2 regions of the Micromonospora sp. NPDC047465 genome follow, and region 2 is predicted to be linked to the other one. Evidence: riboswitches for the same ligand, from Rfam matches in the RefSeq annotation. Region 2 holds a riboswitch; the other holds the start of a gene.
The links. A riboswitch is a leader RNA that binds a small molecule or an ion and turns the genes downstream of it on or off. The one in region 2 is predicted to bind S-adenosylmethionine.
Positions count from the first base shown of each region.

Region 1 (11,431 bases), on a different contig from region 2:
TACGTCAAGCGGTTCGTCGGCGCGCGGCGGTGCGGACCGCCGGGCACCCGCTTCGACGCGAAGACCGAGGCGGGGGTCCGCTGGTACCAGCGGATGCGGGGGCTCACCGACGACGGCATCGTCGGCCGGCTCACCTGGGCCGAGATGGGCGTACGCGTCACCTACTGATCCGCGGCGCGGAACCGGGTCGCCCCGGTCCCGCACCCGTACCGAACCGCCCCGGGTCGTGCCCACGACCCGGGGCGCGCAATCGATGACCGGAATGTCCATGGTGAGGCGCGGTCGCCGCGCCGGCGGGGCGGGGGAGTCCATGACCCAGAGCTTGAGCGAAGAGGGCGTACGCGGGGCCGTCCTGGCGACCGTGGGCACGCGGCGGCCGGCCCCGGTGGCCGTCACCCAGAGCCCGACCAGCCGCGTGCCGCACGACCTGCTGCTCGCGGAGCTGCTCGACGCCGTCGACGACCTCGTCCCGTACGCGCAGGAGCTGAAGCCGGCACGCCGCCGGCTGTGGGCCATGCTGAACCCGGCGGCCGGCGCGCCGGCGCCCACCGCGCGGGCGATGGCGCGCCGGATCCGGGGCGTGGAGATGGCCTGGGCGGTGACCGTGGCGCTCGGCCCGACCCTGCGCCAACTGGCCGACCTCGCCCGGCCGGGCCAGTACCTCCCCCCGTTCGAGCCACGGCTGCGCGGCCTCCTCCACAAGGCCCGCGAGGCGTACTGCGCCGCGATCACCGAGGCGCTCGACGCCGCGCCGCCGTACCGGATCGAGGCCCGGCAGAACGAGGGCGACCGGCTGGTCGGGGAGTTCTCGGCGACGATGCCGCAGCTCTACCTGACCAACCCCATGGGTCTGGAGGCCGTGCTCGGGCAGCTCGCCGACCAGGTCACCGACCTCGTCGCCCTGCGGGCGGAACGGGAGGACGACGCCCTTCCCCGACAGGCCGCGGACGCCGAGACCGGCGTCACCATGACCGCCCCCGGGCAGGAGTGGTTCCTGCACCGCCGCCTGCTGGCCGAGCTCTACGCGGTACGCGCCTACCCGTTCCGCGACTACCTGCAGCCGTACCTGCGGTTCAGCCAGAAGCTGCGCACCATCAGCCTGGCGGTGCAGATCCTGACCACCCGGGAACGGCTGTCGTGGCTCGCCGACCAACCGGTGCTGCCCAGCGCGGCGACGGAACGGGTGGACGGGTACGTCGTCGAACTCGCGGCGGCCCTCACCCATGTGGAGCAGAGCTTCCTGCTGCACAAGGACGGCGCGTACGTCGAGGCGGCGGAGCGGCACAGGCTCGCCGTCGCGGTGCTGGCCACCGTCACCGGCCGCCCCGGGTTCAAGGCCGACCTCGACGACATCGCCGACACCATCGAACTGCAGAAGACCGTCAAGGCGATCGCGGCCGGGGTGGCGATCGGCGTCGCCACGGCGATCACCGCAGGGGCGGCCGGCGCCGCCGCCGGCGCGGTGCTGGAGACCGTCGTCGGCAGCGGCACGGTGCTCGGCTCGATCGCCGTCTCGGCGGGCGTGGTCGCCACCCGGCTGATGTGGGAGACGCTCGTCGCCCGTGGCGCGTCCGAGCTGCTGCTGGGGCCGGAGTCCATCACGGCGACGTCGTTCCAGGAGGACCTCGCGTGGCAGGCGCTGCAGGCCGCCGTCGTCCGTGTCGTGCTCTGCGGCTCCGGGGACATCTTCAAGGCGGTGGCCCGGTCCGGTGACCGGGCCGAGCAGGTCGCCCGGCTCGTGGTCGAGCAGATCACCACCTTCGGGTTCGGCGAGGCGCAGCACCTGATCCGCACCGGGGAACTGCGCAGCCTGCGGGACAGCGTGGTGGCCGCGGTGCAGCAGGCCGCCACCACGGGCGCCGTCATGGTCGGCGGGCTGATGGCGAGGTCGTTCCTCGACCGGCTCGGCGCGGCCCGCGGGGCGCTCACCGTCGACGGCGAGCGGCGGCTGCAGGAGCTGGAGGCCGAGCGCGCGCAGGTCACCCAGGACTTCGAGGCCGTCCGCAACGGCACGGCCGGCCCGGAACAGTTCCGGGCGTGGGCGACCCGCGCGGCGCAGGCCTGGAACGGGCTGGTCGCCCTCGTCGACGGGCTGCCGCCCGGGGCGGAACGCGACGCGGCGCTCCTCCGGCTCACCGCCGCCAAGGCCGAGATCGAGCTGCGCCTCGCCGAGGCCGGGATCAGCGCCTCGCTGACCTGGCCGGACGCCGTACCGACCTTCGAGGGTCTGCTGCCGGGCCTGGTGGTCTTCAGCGACGACGCCCGGCCGGTGCTCGACGCCGCCTACCCGCCCAACACCCGGCGGCCCACCGACCTCCCCGACGCCGTGCTCGTGTCCGGCTCCGGCGGCCGACGCCTGCTCCTGCTGCCCGAGGGCGACCTGCCGGCGCGGGCCGCGACGCCGGAGCGGCTGGTCCACGTGCCCGAGGCGGGCATGCGGCCCGGGCCGCCACCCGAGCCGGTGGTGCTGCCCGGCGCGGCGACCGTGGGCCTGGAGCGCCTCCAGGCCGCCTTCGGCCCCGACAAGGTGGCGAAGATCCTCGCGCAGGCGACCAAGGGACGGGAGTCGTTCCTGCGTCTGCTCGCGCACCCGGACCTGGCCGGTGTCGGCGCCGTCCAGTCCCGCTCGACCGCCCTGTACGGGCTCGCGTCACATCCCGCGTCGATCGCGTTCGGGCGGCAGTGGGGTCCGCTGCTGGTGCTGCGGCTGCGCAAGCGGCTCGGCACGGCGCAGGTCGACGACGGGCTCGGCCGGGCCGGCACCCTGCTGGAGCAGGCCCCGGCGGGTGACCGCCCGGCGCTCGTCGCCCGGCTGATGTCGCTGACCAGCCAGCAGCTGCGCCGGGAACTGGCACTCGCTCCCCCGCTGCGCCCGCCACGCCGCAAGATCACGCCGGAGAACCTGGGCGTCGACCGGGCCCACCCCAGTTGGCGGGTCCTGGCCGACGAGGTGGCCCGGGACTTCCCCGCGCTCACCCCGGACCAGCGCCGGGCGATGACCGACTGCCTGCAGGTCATCGAGGTCGCCGAGGCCGGCGAGTTCGACGCGTACCGGCCGCAGACCAGGATCGCGCTCGTCGACTCGTTCGAGAAGATGATGGTCGACGGGCAGATCCGCGTGCCGGATCTGACCATCGTCGCCAACCGCATGCGCGGCCGGCTCGCCGAGCACGTCTTCCTCGGTCCGCTGCCCGTCCTGCAGCAGACGATGTGGTTCCTCGGCGCGCGGATCGGCACATGGCTGACCGGCCGGTCCAACCTGGACGGGCACTGGGTGGCCGGCGACGTGCCGTGTTTCCTCGAGCTGAAGTCCGACGCGATCCACCTCCAGACCGCCGCGGAGCAGCAGGCGACGGCCCGGCAGTACCTGCGCGACGCGCTCGGGGACTTCGAGAACATCCCGGCCGGATCGCAGTACCACCTCTGGTTCATCCGGGACCCGGGGCCGGACGGACGGCAGCGGATGCTCGAGATCCTCCTGCCGCCCGGCGGCCCGATCGCGGGGGTGCACTTCGGGCCGGAGCCGCCGCCGGGCGTGCCGAGGCGCTGACCGCCGCGGCGCGACACCACGGCCGACAATCCGGCAGGAGCGTCGGCGACCGGGATCGACACGTGGACTCCCGGCCGCTACTCGACGAGTGGGACGCCATCCTCGACCGAGGACGAAAAAACAGGCGTGTCGACACGGCAAGTCCTTCACATCCGCGTGGAATCAGCAGGAAACGCGGAAATTCTTTCATCTATACATTCGAATGCATCGCCGTCTAGCATCACTCCGACCAGATCGACATTCCCGGATCTCTGCACCACCCCCCGCACGGGATCCGGCGTCAGGAGAGGGACGACCGATGACACTCCCCCGCCTGTCCAGGCGCCACTGGCGTCTGGGCGTCGCAACAGCCGCGGTCACCGCCGCGGTGGCGTTCGGCACCCCAGCGACCGCCGCTCCCGCCGAGGGGCAGATCCTCCAGGCCGGCGGCGCCACCGCGGTCTCCGGCTCGTACATCGTGGTGTTCAAGGACACCGCGGTGACCCGGGCCGAGGTCACGGGCAACGCCCGCGCCCTGGCCGGTCGGCACGACGGCACCGTCGCCCGGACCTTCCAGCACACGGTGCGCGGGTTCGAGGCCCGGATGTCCGCCGCGCAGGCCCGGCGGCTGGCCGCCGACCCGTCGGTGAAGTACGTCCAGCAGAACCACGTCGTGCGGATCTCCGGTACGCAGAGCCCCACCCCGTCGTGGGGCCTGGACCGCAGTGACCAGCGCGACCTGCCGTTGAACAACTCCTACACCTACCCGAACGGCGGCTCCGGCGTCCGGGCGTACATCATCGACACCGGCATCCGGTTCTCGCACAGCGACTTCGGTGGCCGCGCGGTCACCGGTTTCGACTCGGTCGACGGCGGCTCGGCCGACGACTGCAACGGCCACGGCACCCACGTCGCGGGCACTGTGGGCGGCACCGCGTACGGCATGGCCAAGAACGCCACCCTGGTCGGCGTCCGGGTCCTCGACTGCGGGGGCAGTGGCACGTACGCCGGGGTGATCGCCGGCATCGACTGGGTCACCGGCGACCACGACCCCGGCGAGCTGGCGGTGGCCAACATGAGCCTCGGCGGCGGGAAGGACCAGGCCGTCAACGACGCGGTGACCGCCTCCATCGCCGACGGCGTCAGCTACGCCATCGCGGCCGGCAACGACTACTCCGCCGACGCCTGCGGTGTCTCGCCGGCCAGCACCCCCAACGCGATCACCGTGGGGGCGACGACCAGCACCGACGCCCGGGCCGACTACTCCAACATCGGCACCTGCCTGGACATCTTCGCCCCGGGCTCGTCGATCACCTCGGCGTGGCACACCGGCGACAGCGCCACCAACACCATCAGCGGCACGTCGATGGCCACCCCGCACGTGGCCGGTGCGGCCGCGCTGGTCCTCGCCGCCAACCCGTCGTACACCCCGCAGCAGGTCCGCGACAAGCTCGTCAACGACGCGACCAACGGCAAGGTCACCAACCCGGGCACCGGCTCACCGAACAAGCTGCTCTACATCGGCAACATCAGCACGCCGACGCAGGACTTCGCCATGTCGGTGTCGCCGACCTCCGGAACGGTCAACCCGGGCAGCGCGGTCACCGCGACCGTCGGCACCACCACCACGGTCGGCAGCGCGCAGAACGTGACGTTCTCCGCCAGCGGCCTGCCCGCCGGAGCCACGGCGAGCTTCAGCCCGTCGTCGGTCACCTCCGGCAACTCCGCCACGATGACCATCTCCACCACCGGCACCACCGCGCCGGGCACCTACGCGGTGACCGTCACCGGCACCGGCACGGTCACCACCCAGACCGCGTCGTACACGTTGACGGTCAACGGGCCGCCCGGCTGCTCGCAGACCAACGGCACCGACGTCAGCATCGGCGACAACACCACGGTGGAAAGCTCGATCACCATCAGCGGCTGCTCCGGCAACGCCTCCGCCACCAGCACCGTCGCCGTGAACATCGTCCACACCTACATCGGTGACCTCGTCGTCAGCCTCATCGCCCCCGACGGCACCGCCTACACCCTGCACAACCGCACCGGCAGCTCGACCGACAACATCAACCAGACCTACACCGTCAACCTCTCCAGCGAGGCCGCCAACGGCACCTGGAAGCTGCGGGTGCAGGACGCCGCCTCCGGCGACACCGGCTACCTCAACACCTGGACACTCAACCTGGTCGGCGGGACGCCCCCGGGCTGCACCGGCACGAACGGCACCGACGTCAGCATCGGCGACAACACCACGGTGGAAAGCTCGATCACCATCAGCGGCTGCTCCGGCAACGCCTCCACCGCGAGCACCGTCGCCGTGAACATCGTCCACACCTACATCGGTGACCTCGTCGTCAGCCTCGTCGCCCCCGACGGCACCGCCTACACCCTGCACAACCGCACCGGCGGCTCGACCGACAACATCAACCAGACCTACACCGTCAACCTCTCCTCCGAGGCCCGCAACGGCACCTGGAAGCTGCGGGTGCAGGACGCCGCCTCCGGCGACACCGGCTACCTCAACACCTGGACGCTGACGCTCTAGCGGCAACGGCGCCACCAGCGCACTCCCACACCGGGGCCCCGACTGAACTCCAGTCGGGGCCCCGACATCCGTTGCCGGCCCCGCACACGGCACGGCTTTCGCCGGCGCCGGGGGCGCTCGCCCTTGCGGTCACGGTCGTCGTCGGCCGGGCCAGCGGGTCCGGATTGGACCTGGCCGCCACGCGGGCCGGCCTTCCTACGATGACCGTCCACGCCTCGGACACCGCCGGGAGGACCCCATGCCGGAGCGTTTCGCCGACCTGTCCACGCCGCTGATCGCCGACGCCTGCGTACGGCTGGGCGTGCCGCCGCGCGCGGCGCCGGCCGGGATCCGGGCGGTCGTCCCCGGCCACCGCCTCGCCGGGCGGGTGCTGCCGGTGCGCCACCACGGCAGCGTCGACGTGTTCCTGGAGGCGTACGCGGGCGCGGCCCCCGGAGACGTGCTGGTGATCGACAACGGCGGCCGGACGGACGAGGCGTGCATCGGCGACCTGGCGGTGCTGGAGGGGGCCGCGGCCGGCGTCGCCGGCGTCGTGGTGTGGGGCCTGCACCGGGACACGCCCGAGCTGGTGGAGATCGGCCTGCCCGTGTTCAGCTACGGCAGCCTGCCGCTGGGCCCGGACCGCCTCGACGAGCGGGAGCCGGAGACGCTCGCCAGCGCCCGGATCGGGCCGCACCTGGTGAGCGCCGACGACCTCGTCATCGCCGACGACGACGGCGTGCTCTTCGTCCCCGCCGCGAACGCCGGGGAGGTGTTGGCGGCGGCGCAGCGGATCCGGGACGTCGAGCGGGTCCAGGCGCGGCGGATCCGCGCCGGCGAGACGCTGCGCGAGCAGACCGGGTTCGCCGACTACCTCGCCCGCCGGGCCACCGACCCCGGCTACACCTTCCGGCAGCACCTGCGGCGCGTGGGCGGCGCGATCGAGGAATGACCGCCCGGGACCGAGCCCGCCGGTTCGGCCCGGGTTCGGCGTGGGTTCGCCACCGGGCCCGGCCCCGCTTCGCCGCCGGGTCGCCGCTGGGGTCGGCGCCGTCTCCGCTCGCGCCGGGCGGCGCCACGTGAGGGTGGTCATAGCGGCTGGACGCGCCACCACGGGGGGCTGCTAGCCTCGTCGGCAGGTCATGAGCGCCAGCGTCAAGCCCCGGCTCGCTGGCCGGCAACCCTCGTCCGCGCAGGGGTGCCCCGGGTGAAGACCAGGCACCGGAGCAGCTTCGGTGCAAGCGTGGCCTGGTTCCCAGGTCAGCAACGACCGAGGAGAGCCATGTCCTTCCGCATCTGCGTACCGACGGTCCCCGCCGCGGCCCCGCCGCCGTTGACCCGGCGCCGCCACGTCGACATGATGCGGGTCTGCAGCGCCTCGTGTCGCCCCGGCGACCCGCGTTAGCCACGCACCAGACCCCCTTCCCAGGACCACCCCAGCGGTACGCCCACCGGGCGCACCGCCGGCGACGCACGCCCGTGCCCGCCGCCGGAGACCCCTTTCGGAGACACCTGTGCGATTCCTTCCCGCCCTCACCCGCGCCGCCGCCCTCGGCGTCGCCGCCGTCCTCGCCGCCACCGCCCTGACCGCCTGCGGCGACGACGCGTCCGAGACGACCGACAACCCGTACAACCTGCTCCAGCCGGGGGTGCTGCGCACCGGCACGCTCACCGACGCCCCGCCGAACGTCTACCTCAAGGACGGCAAGTTCACCGGCTTCGACAACGACCTGCTCACCGCGGTCGCCGCGAAGGTCGGCCTGAAGGTCGAGTTCGTCGGGACGGACTTCTCCGCGCTGCTCTCGCAGGTCAACAACCGTAAGTTCGACGTCGGCAGCTCCTCGATCACCATCACCGAGGCCCGCAGGAAGACCGTCGACTTCGGCAACGGCTACGATTTCGGCTACTTCGGGCTCGACGTGCCGGCCGATTCCTCGATCACCGGTTTCGACCAGCTCGCCGGCAAGCGGGTCGTGGTCGTCCAGGGCACCGTCCAGGACGACTACGCCACCGGCGAGGGCCTCGACCCGGTCCGGGTGCCCGACTACAACGGCGCGATCAACCAGCTCAAGGCCGGCACCGCCGACGCCTGGATCGCCCCCGCCGAGATCGGCGACAAGTCGGCCGCCGACAGCAACGGCAAGATCAAGGTAGCGGGAAAGCTGCTCAGCCCGGCCCCGACGGCGTACGCGTTCGCCAAGGGCAACGACAAGCTGCGCGAGGCGCTGAACAAGGGCCTCGACGAGGTGATCGCCGACGGCACGTGGAGCCGCCTGCAGGCCCAGTACTACCCGGGCCGCCCGATCCCCGCCGACTTCAAGCCGGGCAGCGGCACCGTCCCGGTGCCGTCGGCCTCGGCCGCCTCCTGACACGTACTGACGACGAGCGAGCGGGACGGTAGGAGAACACGATGGATCCGTTGAGCACCCTGTGGGAGACCTTCTTCGACTGGGACTCCATGCGCGAGGCGCTGCCCGAGATGCTGACGGTCGGGCTGCCCAACACGCTGATCCTCGCGATCTCCGCCGCCCTGCTCGGCTCGGTGCTGGGCATGGGGCTGGCCGTCGCCGGCATCTCGCGTACCCGATGGTTGCGCTGGCCGGCGCGGGTCTACACCGACGTGTTCCGCGGCCTGCCGGCCGCGGCGACCATCCTGCTCATCGGCGTCGGTCTGGCGCCGCTGGGCATGGAGGTGTGGGGCCCCAACCCGTATCCCCTGGGCATCCTGGCGCTGTCGCTGATCGCGGCGGCCTACATCGGCGAGATCTTCCGCTCCGGCATCCAGTCGGTGGAGGCCGCCCAGCTGGAGGGGGCCCGGGCGCTGGGCCTGTCCTGGGGCGAGGCGATGCGTCTGGTGATCGTGCCGCAGGGCATCCGCCGGGTGCTGCCGGCCTGGGTGAACCAGCTGATCGCGCTGATCAAGGACTCCAGCCTGGTCTACTTCCTCGGCCTGCTGGCCAGCCAGCGGGAGCTGTTCCGGATCGGGCAGGACTACGCGGCGAACACCGGCAACCAGTCGGCGCTGCTGCTGGCCGGCCTGTTCTACCTGGCGCTGACCGTGCCGCTGACCCACGTCGTGAACTGGATCGACCGGCGGCTGCGGCACGGCCGGCAGGCCGCCGCGCCCGCCGACGCCGACGACGACCTCGACCTGGCGCTGCCGGGCGCGGCGGGAGGAAACCAGCGATGAGCATCGACACGACGACCTCGGTGAGCCTGAGCGTCCGCGACGTGCACCTGGCCTTCGGGTCGCACCGGGTGCTGCGCGGCGTGGACCTGGACGTCGCGCGGGGCGCGACGGCCTGCGTGATCGGCCCGTCCGGCTCGGGCAAGTCCACGCTCCTGCGCGCCATCAACCGGCTCATCGAGCCCGACCGGGGCGACGTGCTGCTCGACGGGCGCAGCGTGCTGGGCGACGACCCGGACGCCCTGCGGCAGCGGGTCGGCATGGTCTTCCAGCAGTTCAACCTCTTCCCGCACATGAGCGTGCTGCGCAACATCACCCTCGCGCTGCGCCGAATCAGGAAGCTTGGTGAGGACGAGGCGGCGGCGGTCGCCCGCGACCACCTGGAGCTGGTGGGGCTCGCGGCCAAGGCCGACGCCCGGCCGGCGCACCTGTCAGGCGGGCAGCAGCAGCGGGTCGCGATCGCCCGCGCGCTGGCGTTGCGGCCGCAGGTGATGCTCTTCGACGAGGCGACCTCGGCTCTGGACCCGGAGTTGGTCAAGGGGGTGCTGGGGCTGATGGCCGAGTTGTCCGCCGGCGGCATGACGATGGTGGTGGTCACCCACGAGATGGGCTTCGCCCGCGAGGTCGCCGACACCGTCGCGTTCATGGATCGCGGCGTGGTGCTGGAGGCCGGCGAGCCGGCCGCGATCTTCGAGGGGGCGGAGCACCCCCGGCTGCGCCGCTTCCTCTCCCAGGTGCTCTGACCCGCCGCGACGCCCCAACGGGGAGGACCACGTAGGCGCGGGACGCCGGACAGTCGTGGATCGCGGCGGAGAAGGCGGCCAGGGCACGGCCGAACACCTCGTCGCCAGCGTGACCGCCTGACCGTCGGTGAGCCCGACGACGTACGGACGCGCCGTGTCGTAGTTCCCCCCGCCCGGTGCGGCCCGATCACCCGACCGTCGGCGGACCGTCCCTCTCGGAGGATGGCCGGACGCCGGTCCACGCCGCTGACCCGCCCGTACCGGTCTGCGCTGCCTGGTGACGCCCCTGGCGGTCCGCGCTGTCGGCGGTCCGGGCAGCCGGCTCGTCCACCGGCCGAACCTCTGTTGTCGGAAACCCGACGACCCACGGCCACCTGCGCGTCGCTCCCCGTGATCCTCAACCTCGGCGCGGACGGTCACCCGGACGACTCCTTATTGACCAGCGGCGGAGGTCTGGGCAATATCTTCCACAACACAGGCGGCCACTGGAGTTTCCTTTCACGCACCCCCCTTCCACCCCCGACCCGGCCGCACAGGAGATCCCATGCACCTCGACCACTCCGAACTGGACCGTCGGACCCTGCTGCGGGCCGGCCTCGGCGCCGCCACGGTCGCGGTCGTCGGAAGCGAACTCGCCTTCCCGGCCGCCGCGCAGGCGGACCCCGGCGCCGACCTGGACTGGATCTACAGCTGCGACGAGTGGGGCGCGCGTCCGCCGGCGGACCCGCTGTCGGTCAGCGCCATCCCCACCAACAAGATCATCGTGCACCACATGGCGTTCCCGAACGTCACCGACTACTCCGAGGCGCAGGCGATCAAGCTGGCCCGCGACTGCCAGGACCTGCACATGGACGGCAACCGCTGGTCCGACACCGGCCAGCACTTCACCGTCAGCCGTGGTGGATACGTCATGGAGGGGCGCCGGGGCAGCCTGGAGCGGCTGCAGGCCGGCGACCGGCAGATGATCTCGGCGCACTGCCCGGGCGAGAACGGCCGCGCGATCGGCATCGAGAACGAAGGCACGTACGTCACCGAGACGCCGCCGGAGGCGTTGCTGGACTCGCTGGTCAGGCTCTGCACGACCATCTGCCGGCAGTACGGTCTGCACGCCCACGACATCTTCGGGCACTGGGACTTCCGCACCACGCAGTGCCCCGGCGCCGCCTTCTACCGCCAGTTCCCCGTCCTGCGCCGCCGGGTGTTCGAGGCCCTCGACACCGACCTGGCGGACGTGCCGGCCCGCCGCTGGCCGGACCTGTGGCGGTTCGTCGGCTCGCCGTCGGTGCGGGTCGTGCAGTACCTGCTGGCCCACCGCGGCTACACCGTGCCGGTCAACAGCGTCTTCGACGCCGCCACCGTCGCGGCCGTGCAGGACTGGCAGTACCGCAACGGCATCCCGGTCGACGTCGACGCCACCCTCACCGCGCCGACCTGGGAGACGCTGG
Region 1 covers NZ_JBEYTP010000007.1:156,019-167,449, reverse strand. Annotated here, with positions in the region: gene ABZ793_RS09880 (peptidoglycan-binding protein) at 1-168, shown strand, start outside; gene ABZ793_RS09875 (hypothetical protein) at 311-3,550, shown strand; gene ABZ793_RS09870 (S8 family peptidase) at 3,849-6,077, shown strand; gene ABZ793_RS09865 (hypothetical protein) at 6,316-7,008, shown strand; SAM riboswitch class IV at 7,195-7,306, shown strand; gene ABZ793_RS09860 (ABC transporter substrate-binding protein) at 7,571-8,425, shown strand; gene ABZ793_RS09855 (amino acid ABC transporter permease) at 8,467-9,246, shown strand; gene ABZ793_RS09850 (amino acid ABC transporter ATP-binding protein) at 9,249-9,986, shown strand; gene ABZ793_RS09845 (N-acetylmuramoyl-L-alanine amidase) at 10,531-11,431, shown strand, end outside.
Region 1: it holds a riboswitch for S-adenosylmethionine, as region 2 does, so the genes downstream of both, ABZ793_RS09860 (ABC transporter substrate-binding protein) here and thrC (threonine synthase) in region 2, are expected to answer to the same signal.

Region 2 (11,431 bases):
ACCACATGGAAGGTCTTGGTCATCCGCAGCGGGTCGCCCTTGCCGGCGGCCTTCTCCCAGCCCGCCGTCCCCGGGTGCCGGGTCATCTCCGCGTACGCGTAGGCGACCGCCTCCAGCGCGCGGTCCAGCGCGTGCGCGCCGCCGGCCTGGAAGGCCATCACGAACGCCTGGCCGCTGGTGAACTGCACCGCGTTGGCCAGCTCGAAGATGTGCTTGTGCAGCCGGTCGAGGATCTCCAGGCAGACGCCCACCCGGGTCTGCGGGCCGGCGTCGCGCCAGCTCGGCAGGGCGGTGGAGGCGGCGGCGACCAGCTCGTCGGCCCCGGCGTGCGGGTAGCGGACGCCCAGCTCGACGCCGAACGGGCTGGTCTCGGTGGCGACCCGGTCGCCGGTGCCCGGCTGGTCGAGGGGGAAGTCGCCGCCGAGGTACGCCTCGAAGGCGGCCTTGCCGTCGGCGGCGGCGGTCTCGCCGTAGACCCGTGGGCTGGGCGACTCGGGGTAGGCGGACCAGTACCCGCGCTCCGTGATCGCGGTCAGCGCACGGGTCAGGGTGTCGGCGTGCCTGTCGTACAGGGGGTGCGGGGTCTCCGTCATGCCCGCCATCATGCAACAGGAAGCCCCAGGATCAGTAGGGCCGTGTCACAACTCAGATCGTGAGCTGCCAGTCGGTCCAGCCGTCGACCCGGCGGAAGCCGAGCTGCTCGTTGATCGTGATCATGTAGCTGTTCTCGGCCGCGTTGAAGGTGTCGATCGCGCGCACCGCCGGCTCGTGGGCGAGCAGGTGCCGCAGATTCTCGATCTTGACGAGCAGACCGAGCCGGTGCCCCCGGTGAGCGGGGTCGACGATGGTGATCTGCTGGAACGCGTGCCAGTCGGCGGAGGGGCCCACGTCGAGCAGGGTCCAGGCGGCCACCCGGCCGGACGCCTCGTGGCGCACCGCCGTGTGGTAGCGCCGCCGCCCCCGCGCCTCCAGCGCCCGCTCGATGCCGCGGACCCGTTCGACGTCGATCCGCTCGGGCTCCCACTCCACGTCGCCGAGGGGCGCGTCGGCCATCAGCCGGCCGTCGAGGTAGGCGATGTCGGCGACGTGCTCGTCGGGGGTGCTCCCCTGCCAGCGGAGGACGCGGTAGCCGTCGGCCCGGGTGCGGGCGTCGGCCAGCGCGGCGTCCAGCCCGTCGTGGTCGAGCCGGGTGGTGTCGAGCCGGCTGCGGATCTCGGCCAGCGCCGGCTGCGCGCCGGTCGACGCGGCGAAGGCGGCGCCGGCCTCGGGCCGGGGCGGGCCGCCGGGCAGCGCGGCGACCGCCATCCCCAGCACCCGCTTGCGGCCCCGCTCGCGCAGCAGCCGTACGGCGTGCTCGTGCAGCGCCCGGCCCACCCCGCGACGCCGGTGGGCCGGGTCCACGATCAGGTCGGCGGTGGCGTTCTCGGTGTTGTCGAGCTGCGGCAGGTCCAGCGCGAGGTAGCCGGCCGGCACGCCGTCGAGCCGGGCCAGCGCCCAGATCGCGGCGTTGCCGGGCATCGGGTGCCGGATCGCGGCCTCGAAGCGCCGCCGGCAGAAGGGCGGGAAGTCCGGCAGGTCGACGTCGTTGGCCGCCGCCCCGATCCGGTAGGCCGCATCGATCGCGGCCTGGTCGGCGGCGTCGATCGGCGCGATCGTGATGCTCATGCCCCGAGGGTGGCCCGGAAACGACGATCGGGCCAGCGATTTAACCGCTGGCCCGATCGGACGCTGGTCGGGAGGGACACTCGCACAACGCCTCCGGCGTTGGGTCGCAAGAACTCAAAGTCTCCGGCGAGACGCCCTCCCGCACGAAGCATCTTGCGCCGCCCGGTTCCTGCCGTCAAGTCCTTGTCGGCGCGTTTTCCGCACTCACAGCGAAAAGCCAGTTACCCGGCGGATCGACCCGATCCCCCGTCCGGGTGAGTCGCCCCTCCCCCGTTCCTCCCGACCGCCCCCGCGATCTTGCGCTTCGCGCCCCTGACCTGCCCGGAACCCCGGATGGACCGGGCGGCGCCCACGGTGGCCGTCGGACACGTCACCGGGGGCGCCGGCCTGTCCCGTGACGACAACGGGCGGCCGGCGCCCCGTGGTGCCGGCCGCCCGTTCGCCGCGTCAGCCCGCCTTGCTGAACTCGATCGAGATCGACTCGACCGCCTTCTTGCGGGTCATCGACCGCTCCAGGCCCATCGCCTCCAGCGCGTCGTTGACGCTGTCCACGTACGCCGTCAGGCTCGGCGTGGCGGCGTAGTAGGTGCCGGTCGTGGTCTGGGTGGACGCGCACGTCGTGTCGGTGATCCCACACGCCATCGTGTAGTGCGTGGCGCTGGTCCACTGGGTGGTGGCGCCCTGCACGTACAGGCGGGTGTTCACCCGGCACGCCGCGAACAGGTACGGGTTGCGGACCGTGGTGGTGAACGTCGCGGTGTCGGTGCCGGGCCAGTAGCTCACGGTCGACTCCGCCACGCAGCCGCCGTCGAAGCTGCTCGACGACTTGCTGACGGTGTACTTGTCCAGCGTCCCGGCCGCCGCCGGCGTGGCGCCGAGGGCCACCACACCGAGGGAGGCGGCCAGCATGGTGAAGGCGGTCACGGCCGCCCGGGTGACGCGGGCCGGTGCTGCGTTCATGGGAACCCCTCTCGTGCCGGCCGGGTGGTCGCGGCCGATCGCAATTCGTCGCCTATGTGACAGGCGGCGGTGGACCCCGGGAGCTTCCGGGTACCGCCACCTGGAGATTCTTCGGCCGGGTCGGGAGGGCTGTCCAAGACGCGACAAAGATGGGCCATAGGACGGACCTATGAGTGCTGGTAGATCTTCTGATCATCGATGCCCGCGGGGGGCGGGCAAGGGGGATCGTCATGGTGGAACTACGTCAACTCCGGTACTTCCTCGCCGTCGCCGAGGAGCGGTCCTTCACCCGCGCCGCCGCGCTGCTGCACGTCAGTCAGCCGACGCTGAGCCAGCAGATCCGCGCCCTGGAGCGGTCGGTGCGCGCGCCGCTGTTCCACCGGGAGCCGGCGGGCGTCCGACTCACCGAGGCCGGATCCGCGCTGCTCGAACCGGCCCGGCGGGCCGTGGTCGAGGTCGCCGACGGCGTACGGGCGGCCCGGGACACCGTCGGCACCGGCGACGGCACGCTACGCGTCGGCTTCAGCACCGGCGGGGCCGGCGACCTCCTCGCGTCGATCCTGCCCGCCTGGCAGCGGGCCGCCCCCGAGGTACGGCTGGTCCTGCGCGAACTGACCGTGGGCGGGCTGTACACCGCCCTGCTGGAGGACCAGATCGACGTGGCGCTCACCCGGCTGCCGCTGGACCCCGAACGGCACGACTGGACGGTGCTGTTCGCCGAGCCCCGCGTCCTCGCGCTGAACGCCCGGAATCCCCTGGCCGACGCCGGGGCGGCGGTGTCGCTGGCGGACGTGCTCACGCTGGCCATGCCCCGGATCGAGGACGTGCCGACGATCCGCGACTACTGGCTGCTCAACGACTACCGCGACGGCTGCCCGCCGCAGCAACGCGGGGTGACGGTCACCTCGCCGGCGGAGATGGCGTACCTGATCCTCCAGGACCCGTCGGTGGTGGCCGTGGGCCCCCGCACGGCACGCGGGCTCTCGCCCCTCGCGGAGCTGCGCTTCGTGGAGCTGTCCGAGGTCGCCCCGGTGCCCTTCGTCGCGGCTGCCCGACGGCACGACCGCCGTGCGGCCGTGCTCGCCTTCCGTCAGGTCGCGGCGACGGTCGCGCGCCGCCTGCACGGCGTGTCCACGCCGGCCGGTGGCAGACCGGACCGGCTGGCCGACGTCGAGGCGAGGCGCGCGACCGGCGCCGGGGCGGGCCGGGCCGGCGGCTGAGCCGCGAGCGGTCACCGGCCTCGGAGCTCAGCCGAGGAGGCCGGCGTCGCGGGCGGCGCGCAGCGAGGGCCTGATGCGGTGGGTGGGGCCGGCCTGGGCGGCGATCGCGTCGAGGGTCTTGAGCCCCTCGCCGGTGTTGAAGACGACGGTCTCCGCGGTCGGGTCGAGCCGGCCGGACTCGACCAGCTTGCGCAGCACCGCCACCGTCACCCCGCCGGCGGTCTCGGCGAACACGCCGGTGGTGCGGGCCAGCAGCCGGATGCCGGCGCGGATCTCGTCGTCGTCGACGTACTCCATCCAGCCCCCGGTGCGGCGCACCGCCTCCAACGCGTAGAGGCCGGCGGCCGGGTCGCCGATGTTCAGCGACTTGGCGATGCCCGTCGGCTTGACCGGGGTGATCGTGTCGGTGTCGGCGTGCAGGGCGGCGGCGATCGGGTTGCAGCCGGCCGACTGGGCGCCGAAGACCTTCCAGCCGGCGGCCGGCGCCTCGACCAGCCCGATCTCGACCAGTTCGGCGAACGCCTTGTCGATCTTGGTCAGCAGCTCCCCGGAGGCCATCGGGATGACCACCTGGGCCGGGATCCGCCAGCCGAGCTGCTCGGCCACCTCGTAGCCGAGCGTCTTCGACCCCTCGGCGTAGTAGGGGCGGACGTTGACGTTGACGAACGCGGTGTCCTCGAACTCGTCCGTCTCCACCAGCTCGCCGCAGAGCCGGTTCACGTCGTCGTACGAGCCGTCGACGGCGACCAGCTCGCCGCCGTAGACGGCGGTCGTGACGACCTTGCCCTGCTCCAGGTCGCCGGGGATGAAGACCACCGACGGCGCCCCGGCCCGGGCGGCGTGCGCGGCGACCGAGTTGGCCAGGTTGCCGGTGGAGGCGCAGGCGTAGCGGCTGAAGCCGAGCGCCCGGGCGGCGGTCAGCGCGACCGAGACCACCCGGTCCTTGAACGAGTGGGTCGGGTTGCCGCTGTCGTCCTTGACCCAGAGCGGGGCGGTGATGCCCAGCTCGGCCGCGAGGTGCGGGGCGGCGACCAGCGGGGTGAAGCCCGGGTCGAGGGTGACCCTGGTCGCCGGGTCCTGGCCGGCGGGCAGCAGCGCGGCGTACCGCCAGATGTTCTGCGGGCCGGCCTCGATCTGCTCCCGGGTGACCGTCGCCAGCGCGGCGGCGTCGTAGTCGACCTCCAGCGGACCGAAACACTCGTAGCAGGCGTGCTGGGCGGCGAGCGGGTAGCGGGCCGAACAGGCGCGGCAGACCAGGGCGCGGGCGGGGCTGGCGGTGGTGTCGATGCCGGAGACGGCGAACGTCGACGTCATGTCGAGGGTCCTCTCATCTTTCCCCGCATCGCACCCTGCGGCGGGGACGGAATTGGCACCTGCCCCGCCGGTCGCTCTGCGGTGAGCGCGCGGGGTGGTTGCCGGGGCGTCGTCGGGCCGTATCCCTCAGCCCCTCTGGATGAGGTATGCAGTTGTACCTGCGAGTTTAAGCACCGACGCCGCCCGGATCGACGACAGATCCCAGGATGTGAGCGATCCCGCAGTCGCCGCCGAGCCGCGGGGGCGGCCTCTCCTCGACGGTACGGATTCACCCTGCCAGCTCGCCGCCGTCGCGCAGCGGGAGCAACGCGTCCGGGCTCCCACGAAGCGACGGCGCGCCCATGGCGCGCTCCCGTTACGGTGCAGGCACATCGACGGAAAGGAACGCGCGAATGCGTCGCAAGCTCGTCCCGGTGGTGGCGCTCTCCATGGCCTGCCTGCTGGCGCTGACCACCGCCTGCTCCACGGGCAACCGGAAGAAGCGGGACCGGTCCGCCGACCGGCCCGCCGGCACCGGCGCGAAGCGGGACGACGTCGACGCCCGGACGACCCCGACCCCCCGCCGCACCGGCGACCAGGTCACCTGCCTCGAACTGCGCAACACCCGGATCGGCAGCAGCCGGGTCCGCTACCGCGGGTACGCCGCCCCGATCCGCCTCACCGCCGGTCGCTGGGCCGACCGGGACGGCACGACGGTGGAGTTACAGCGGCCGTGCGCCATCGGCGACCTCGACGGCGACGGTGCGGGCGACGCGATCGGCGTGGTCATGCTCGACGGCGGCGGCACCGGCCGCTTCTTCACCCTCGCCGCCTGGCGCAACGTCGGGGGCGAACCGGACTACCAGGCCCAGGTCGACCTCGGCGACCGTACGCCGGTGGAGAGCGTCAGCGTGCGCGACGGCAGGGCGACGGTGGTCTACCTGACCCGGCCCGCGGACGGCCCGATGGCCGAGCTGAGCATCCGGCGTACCGCCGTCTACCAGCTCAGGGGAACGACGCTGGCCGAGCTGAGCCACACCGACGCCCGGGTTGCCGACACGTCCGACGACGGGGACACGTCGACTACCCGCAAGCGCAGGCCCCGTTCCCGCTGACGTCCCGCCGGTGGTCGTACCGAGCCCAAGCCCGCGCCGGCCGATCCGCCGGCGCGGGCTCCGGCCGTGACGAGCATGCCGGCTCAGCGTGGGACCGGTCGGTGGGCCGGTGGCCTCGGTAGCCGTACGGATCCGGTGGCCCGGCAACCCTGCTGACTCACCTCGCCGAGGCAGCCCCACCCCGAGGCCGGGACGCGCTCGAAGTACTGGACGGGCTGCGAGGGGATGGCCTCGGTGGTGAGCGTGCCGGTGCCGCTCGGGATGCGTTGCTCATGGGAACCGGTCGTGTCGGTGTAGGAGGCGACGATGTGCCACTCGCAGGTGTGGGTGGACACCTCCGGCTGGATACGGAAGGCCATGTTCGACTGACCGTTGCCCAGCTCGACGACGTTGCGGCGGAAGTACAGCTGGCCCTCCTGCGGCTCGCCCTCGTCCAGGACGTACGGGCCGTGCGGCTTGTCCGTCGGCCCACCGGTCAGGTCCCACAGCAGGCCCTGCCGGGACTCCGCACCCGCCGGGGGGACGGTGACGACGGTCTTCGCCGTGGGTACGTGGCACGAGTCCTTGACGGCGGTCATGTTGTTGATCGTGAGTCCGGCGGCGCGATCGCTGTTCAGGTTCAGGTCGAACGTCTGGGCAACGCCGCGATTCTCGTTGCCGTCCTCAAACGGCGCCACATAGGACGCGTGCTCGACCATCCGGCCGCCGAGCGGCTTCATGAACTCCCACACCTCTGACGCGTCGCCGTTCAGGGCGGTGAGGGTGGCCTGTTCGCCTTCGGTCAGCGACCGGTCGAGCAGCACGGTGAAGGCCTCGGGCAGGTCCCGGTCGTAGTCGATGGGAGTGACGGTGGACACGAACGCGGGTTGCTCACGGTCCACCGCCTTCTGCGCCTGCTTGTCCGAGCGGGCCCGCTCGGTGGCCGTCGACCGGTCCAGGAGAAAGTTGGCCTGGTAGGCGAACAGCATGCCGACCACGACGATGACGGCGGCGGCGGTCGCGTACACCGCACGCTGCTTCGGCGGAAGCCCGCGAAACCCGGGCAGTCGCTGATCCGCCAGCACGGCCCAGGCTCCCGGCCTGGGCGACTGCCCAGCCGACTGCTCCGGTGGCGGGGCGGGCGGGGACGTGGACGACGGTTCGGCCGGCGACACGGGCGGGGACACGGGCGACGGCTCGCCTGGCGGGGCGGGCGGGGACGTGGACGACGACTCGCCTGGCGGTGCGGGCGGGGACGCGGACGACGGCTCGGCTGGCGGCTCGGGCTGCGGCACGGCGGGCGGAGTGGCCATACCCGATTCTCACTCACAGGCGCCACACCCTTACGATGCGACAGGACTCCGCCGGGCGGGTGTCCGAGCCCGGCGGGCGCCGGCCGGTGCGATGATCAGGCGATGGCAGTCCCCGCGCGCCGATCCGCACCGCGTTCGCCCGGTGGAGTTCCAGGTCCGGCACGGACGGTTGGGGTCGCAATCGTCGGCCTCGCCCTGCTCGGCGCCTGCTCCCCCGCGACCGAACCGTCGTCGGTCGATCCGGCGCCGCCGCCGATGCCAAGGGCCATGCCGACAGGGGCGCCGACCACGGCGCCGACGGCGACCGAGGCCGCGACCGAGTGCCCGGCATCCGGCGTACGGATCACGTCGCCGGGCAGCAGCGCCGCGATGGGTCTGCGCGCGCTCGGCCTGCGACTGGTCAACTGCGGCACGAGGCCCTACCCGCTCGACGGCTACCCGGTGCTGCGCCTGTTCGACGGCGACGGCAATCCGATACCGGTCCGGGTGGTCGAGGGGGCCAAGGAGATCACGTCGGGCTTCGACGACCCGCCCCGGCCGCTGACCCTGCGCCCCGGCGAGCAGGCTGGCGCCGCCGTGCTCTGGCGCAACCTGGTCACCGACCCGACCGTCGTCGCCACCGACGGCGAGCGCCTGGAGGTCGCGCCCGCCGCCGGCCGGGCCGCGCAGTTCGTCGGCCTGGACGGGCCGATCGATCTCGGCAACACGGGCCGGATCGGAGTCAGCGCCTGGAAGAAGGCGACCGACCCGGCACCGACGCCGACCCGGCCGCTGCCGGACACCTCGGACCCGGGCGGCCCGGAGTCGAGCAGCCCGGTGCCGCCGCTGCTCTGAGCCGCCCGAGCGTCAGCTGGTGACGTCCTTGCGGGTGAAGCGCCAGAAGGCGAGGCCCCAGAACAGCGTCGTGTAGCTGATCGCCGAGATGGCGCCGCGTACCACGTCGTCGGTCTGCACCGGCGTCGACAGCAGTCCCAGCCAGGCGGTGGCGTAGTGGGTCGGCAGGAACGCGCGCAGCGCGCCGAGCGCGGTGATCTGGTCGAGGATGCTGGAGAGGATCCACAGCAGCACCGCGCCGCCGACCGCGCCGAGCGCGGCGTCCGTGACCACCGACAGCAGGAACGCCAGGCCGGCCACGACCAGGAGTACGACGGCCAGGTAGCCGAGCACGCCCAGCAGCCGCAACAGCCCCTCCCCCGGTTCGAGCTGGGCGGCGACGGTGCTGCGCAGCGGCTCCCACCCGTAGCGCAGCGTGCCGATCAGCAGGGCCGTGCCGGCGAGCAGCGCCAGCGCCAACGCCGAGTAGACGAGCGCGACCAGCAGCTTCACCGCCAGCAGCCGGGCCCGGGGCACCGGCACCGCGAGCAGGTAGCGCAGGCTGCCCCAGCTCGCCTCGCTGGCCACCGTGTCCCCGAAGAACAGCGCCACCACCACGACCAGCAGGAACGACGCCGACACGAAGATGGTGAACAGGGTGAAGTTCAGCCCGCCCGAGGTGGCGAACTCGACCAGGCTGCCGAACTCCCCGCGCCCGTTGTCGTCGTCGTCGCCCGTGTCGAACTGGAAGGCGATCAGGATGATCAGCGGCAGCAGCACCATGAACCCGAGCGCGAGCTGCGTACGCCGCCGGGATGCCTGCCGCCGGAACTCGGCGCCGAACGGCAGGGTGGCCGACGGCCGGTAACCCGCCGCCGCGCCCACCGTGGGTGACGTCCCCGCCATCATCGGTCCCCGCTTCCCCGAGAGTTCTCACCGACCAGGGCGAGGAACGCGTCCTCCAGGCGGCGCCGCGGCACCACCCGGTCCACCCCGATGCCGGCCCGGACCAGCTCGGCGACCACCTCGCTGCGGGCGGTCCCGTTGGTGTCCACCACGAGCTGGCCCTCGCCGTCGGGAAGTACCCGCACCCCGTGCAGGCCGTCCAGCACCGCCCGGGCGGCCGCCGGGTCGGTCACCTCGAAGAGCACGCTCGGCGACTCGCCGACGATCTCCTCGACCGGGCCGGAGGCGACGATCCGGCCCTTGTTCACCACCACCGCGTGCGTGCAGGTCTGCTCCACCTCGGCCAACAGGTGGCTGGAGACCAGCACCGCCCGGCCGTCGGTGGCGTAGCGCTGCAACACCCGGCGCATCTCCGCGATCTGCGGCGGGTCGAGCCCGTCGGTCGGCTCGTCCAGCACCAGCAGCTCGGGCAGGCCCAGCATCGCCTGCGCGATGGCGAGGCGCTGCTTCATGCCGTGGCTGTAGTTCTTGATCCTGCGATGCACGGAGTCGCCCAGGCCGGCGATCTCCAGGGCCTCGTCGAAGTGCGCGTCCTCGGCCGGCCGCCCGGTGGCCCGCCAGTACGCCCTCAGGTTCTCCAGGCCGGACAGGTGCGGCAGGAAGCCCGGCCCCTCGACCAGCGCGCCGATCCGGGACAGCACCGGCGAGCCGGGCACCAGCCGGTGCCCGAAGACGTAGATCTCGCCGGCCGTGGGCTGGGTCAGCCCCATCAGCACCCGCAGCGTGGTGGTCTTGCCGGCGCCGTTGGGGCCGAGCAGGCCGACGACCTGGCCGGGATGCACCTCGAAGTCCACGTTGGAAACGGCGACGAAGCCGTCCGCGTACTCCTTGCGGAGCTGCCGCACGGCGAGCGGGACGCCCGCGTACGCCGGGTGGACGGAGCTGTCCTGGCGGCGGTGCCGGCGGCGGGCCACGGTCACGACCGCGACGAGCCCGACCGCGATCGCGGCGACCAGCCCGACCAGCACCCACCGCCACACCGTGGCGGCGGTGGGGATCGGTTCGCCGGCGACGGTCGGCAGGCCGACCGCGCCGCCGGCCGCGACGGTGTGGACGGTGGGCTCGACCGGGGTGGCGTACGCCTGGTCGGAGGTCGCCACCACGACGCGCAGCCGATGTCCCGCCTCGACGCGACGGACGATCGCCGGCAGCGTGACGGTGACCGGCTGCGCCGCCTCGATCTCGCGCGGCAGGCCGGTGAGCCGGACCGGGGCGACCAGGCCGTTGGGCAGGGTGGCCGCGCCGTTGGGGTCGACGTCGTAGAGCTTGACGAAGAGCACCGCCTCGCCGGTCGGTGACGCCGCCCGGATGTCCACGGTCGGCGCGCCCACCACGTCCACCGCCTCGGTCAGCGGCTCCGACTCGAACCGGGCGTGCTGGCCGGGGATGTCCCCGGCGACGCCGCCGAGCAGGGACGACAACTCGCCGGCGAAGGGCACCGAGGAGATGGCGGCGGGGTTGCCGGCCGGCGGATTGGCGACCGGCTGGGCCGGGCCGGCCACCGGGACGTCGCGGCGGGCCGTGCCGGCGACGCCCGGGTAGTCGGCGGTGCGGTAGCCGGTGGCCACCAGGCCCCGGTCAAGGGCGTCGAAGCCGGCGATGCGGGACCAGGTGAAGTCGTCCCCCGGGGCCTCGCCCTCACCCTTGACGTAGTGGTCGAGCCACTGCACGGTCAGGAACTTCACCCGGTCCGAGTCGGTCCGCGGGCCCTCGCCGCCGTCGTGTCCGCCGGTGAACCAGGCCACCCGGACGGGCGTGCCGGCGGCGGCGATGCCGCGCGCGTTGGCGTCCGCCTCGCCGAGCGGGAAGAGGGTGTCGGCCGCGCCCTGCACCAGCAGGGTCGGCGCCTTGATGCGGTCCAGCACGCCGGCCGGGCTGGACCGGCGCAGCAGGTCCACGGCGGCCTGGTCGGCCCGGCCGGTGGTGGCGATCCGCAGGTACGCGGCGCAGATGTCGGCGGCGAACCGGCCGCACGCCGGGTCGGCGGCCCTGGCCGGGGCGGGTCCGGGGCCGGTGCCCGGGCCGGCGCCGGGCCCCGGGCTGGGCGGGCCGGCGGAGGCGGGCGCCCCCTCGGGCTGCGCGGCGCTGGCCCCGGAGAGCCCGGCCG
Region 2 covers NZ_JBEYTP010000039.1:15,160-26,590, forward strand. Annotated here, with positions in the region: gene paaN (phenylacetic acid degradation protein PaaN) at 1-593, opposite strand, end outside; gene ABZ793_RS27350 (GNAT family N-acetyltransferase) at 646-1,665, opposite strand; gene ABZ793_RS27355 (hypothetical protein) at 2,113-2,625, opposite strand; gene ABZ793_RS27360 (LysR family transcriptional regulator) at 2,856-3,845, shown strand; gene thrC (threonine synthase) at 3,873-5,159, opposite strand; SAM riboswitch class I at 5,170-5,305, opposite strand; gene ABZ793_RS27370 (hypothetical protein) at 5,552-6,253, shown strand; gene ABZ793_RS27375 (hypothetical protein) at 6,337-7,260, opposite strand; gene ABZ793_RS27380 (DUF4232 domain-containing protein) at 7,813-8,379, shown strand; gene ABZ793_RS27385 (ABC transporter permease subunit) at 8,392-9,267, opposite strand; gene ABZ793_RS27390 (alpha/beta fold hydrolase) at 9,264-11,431, opposite strand, start outside.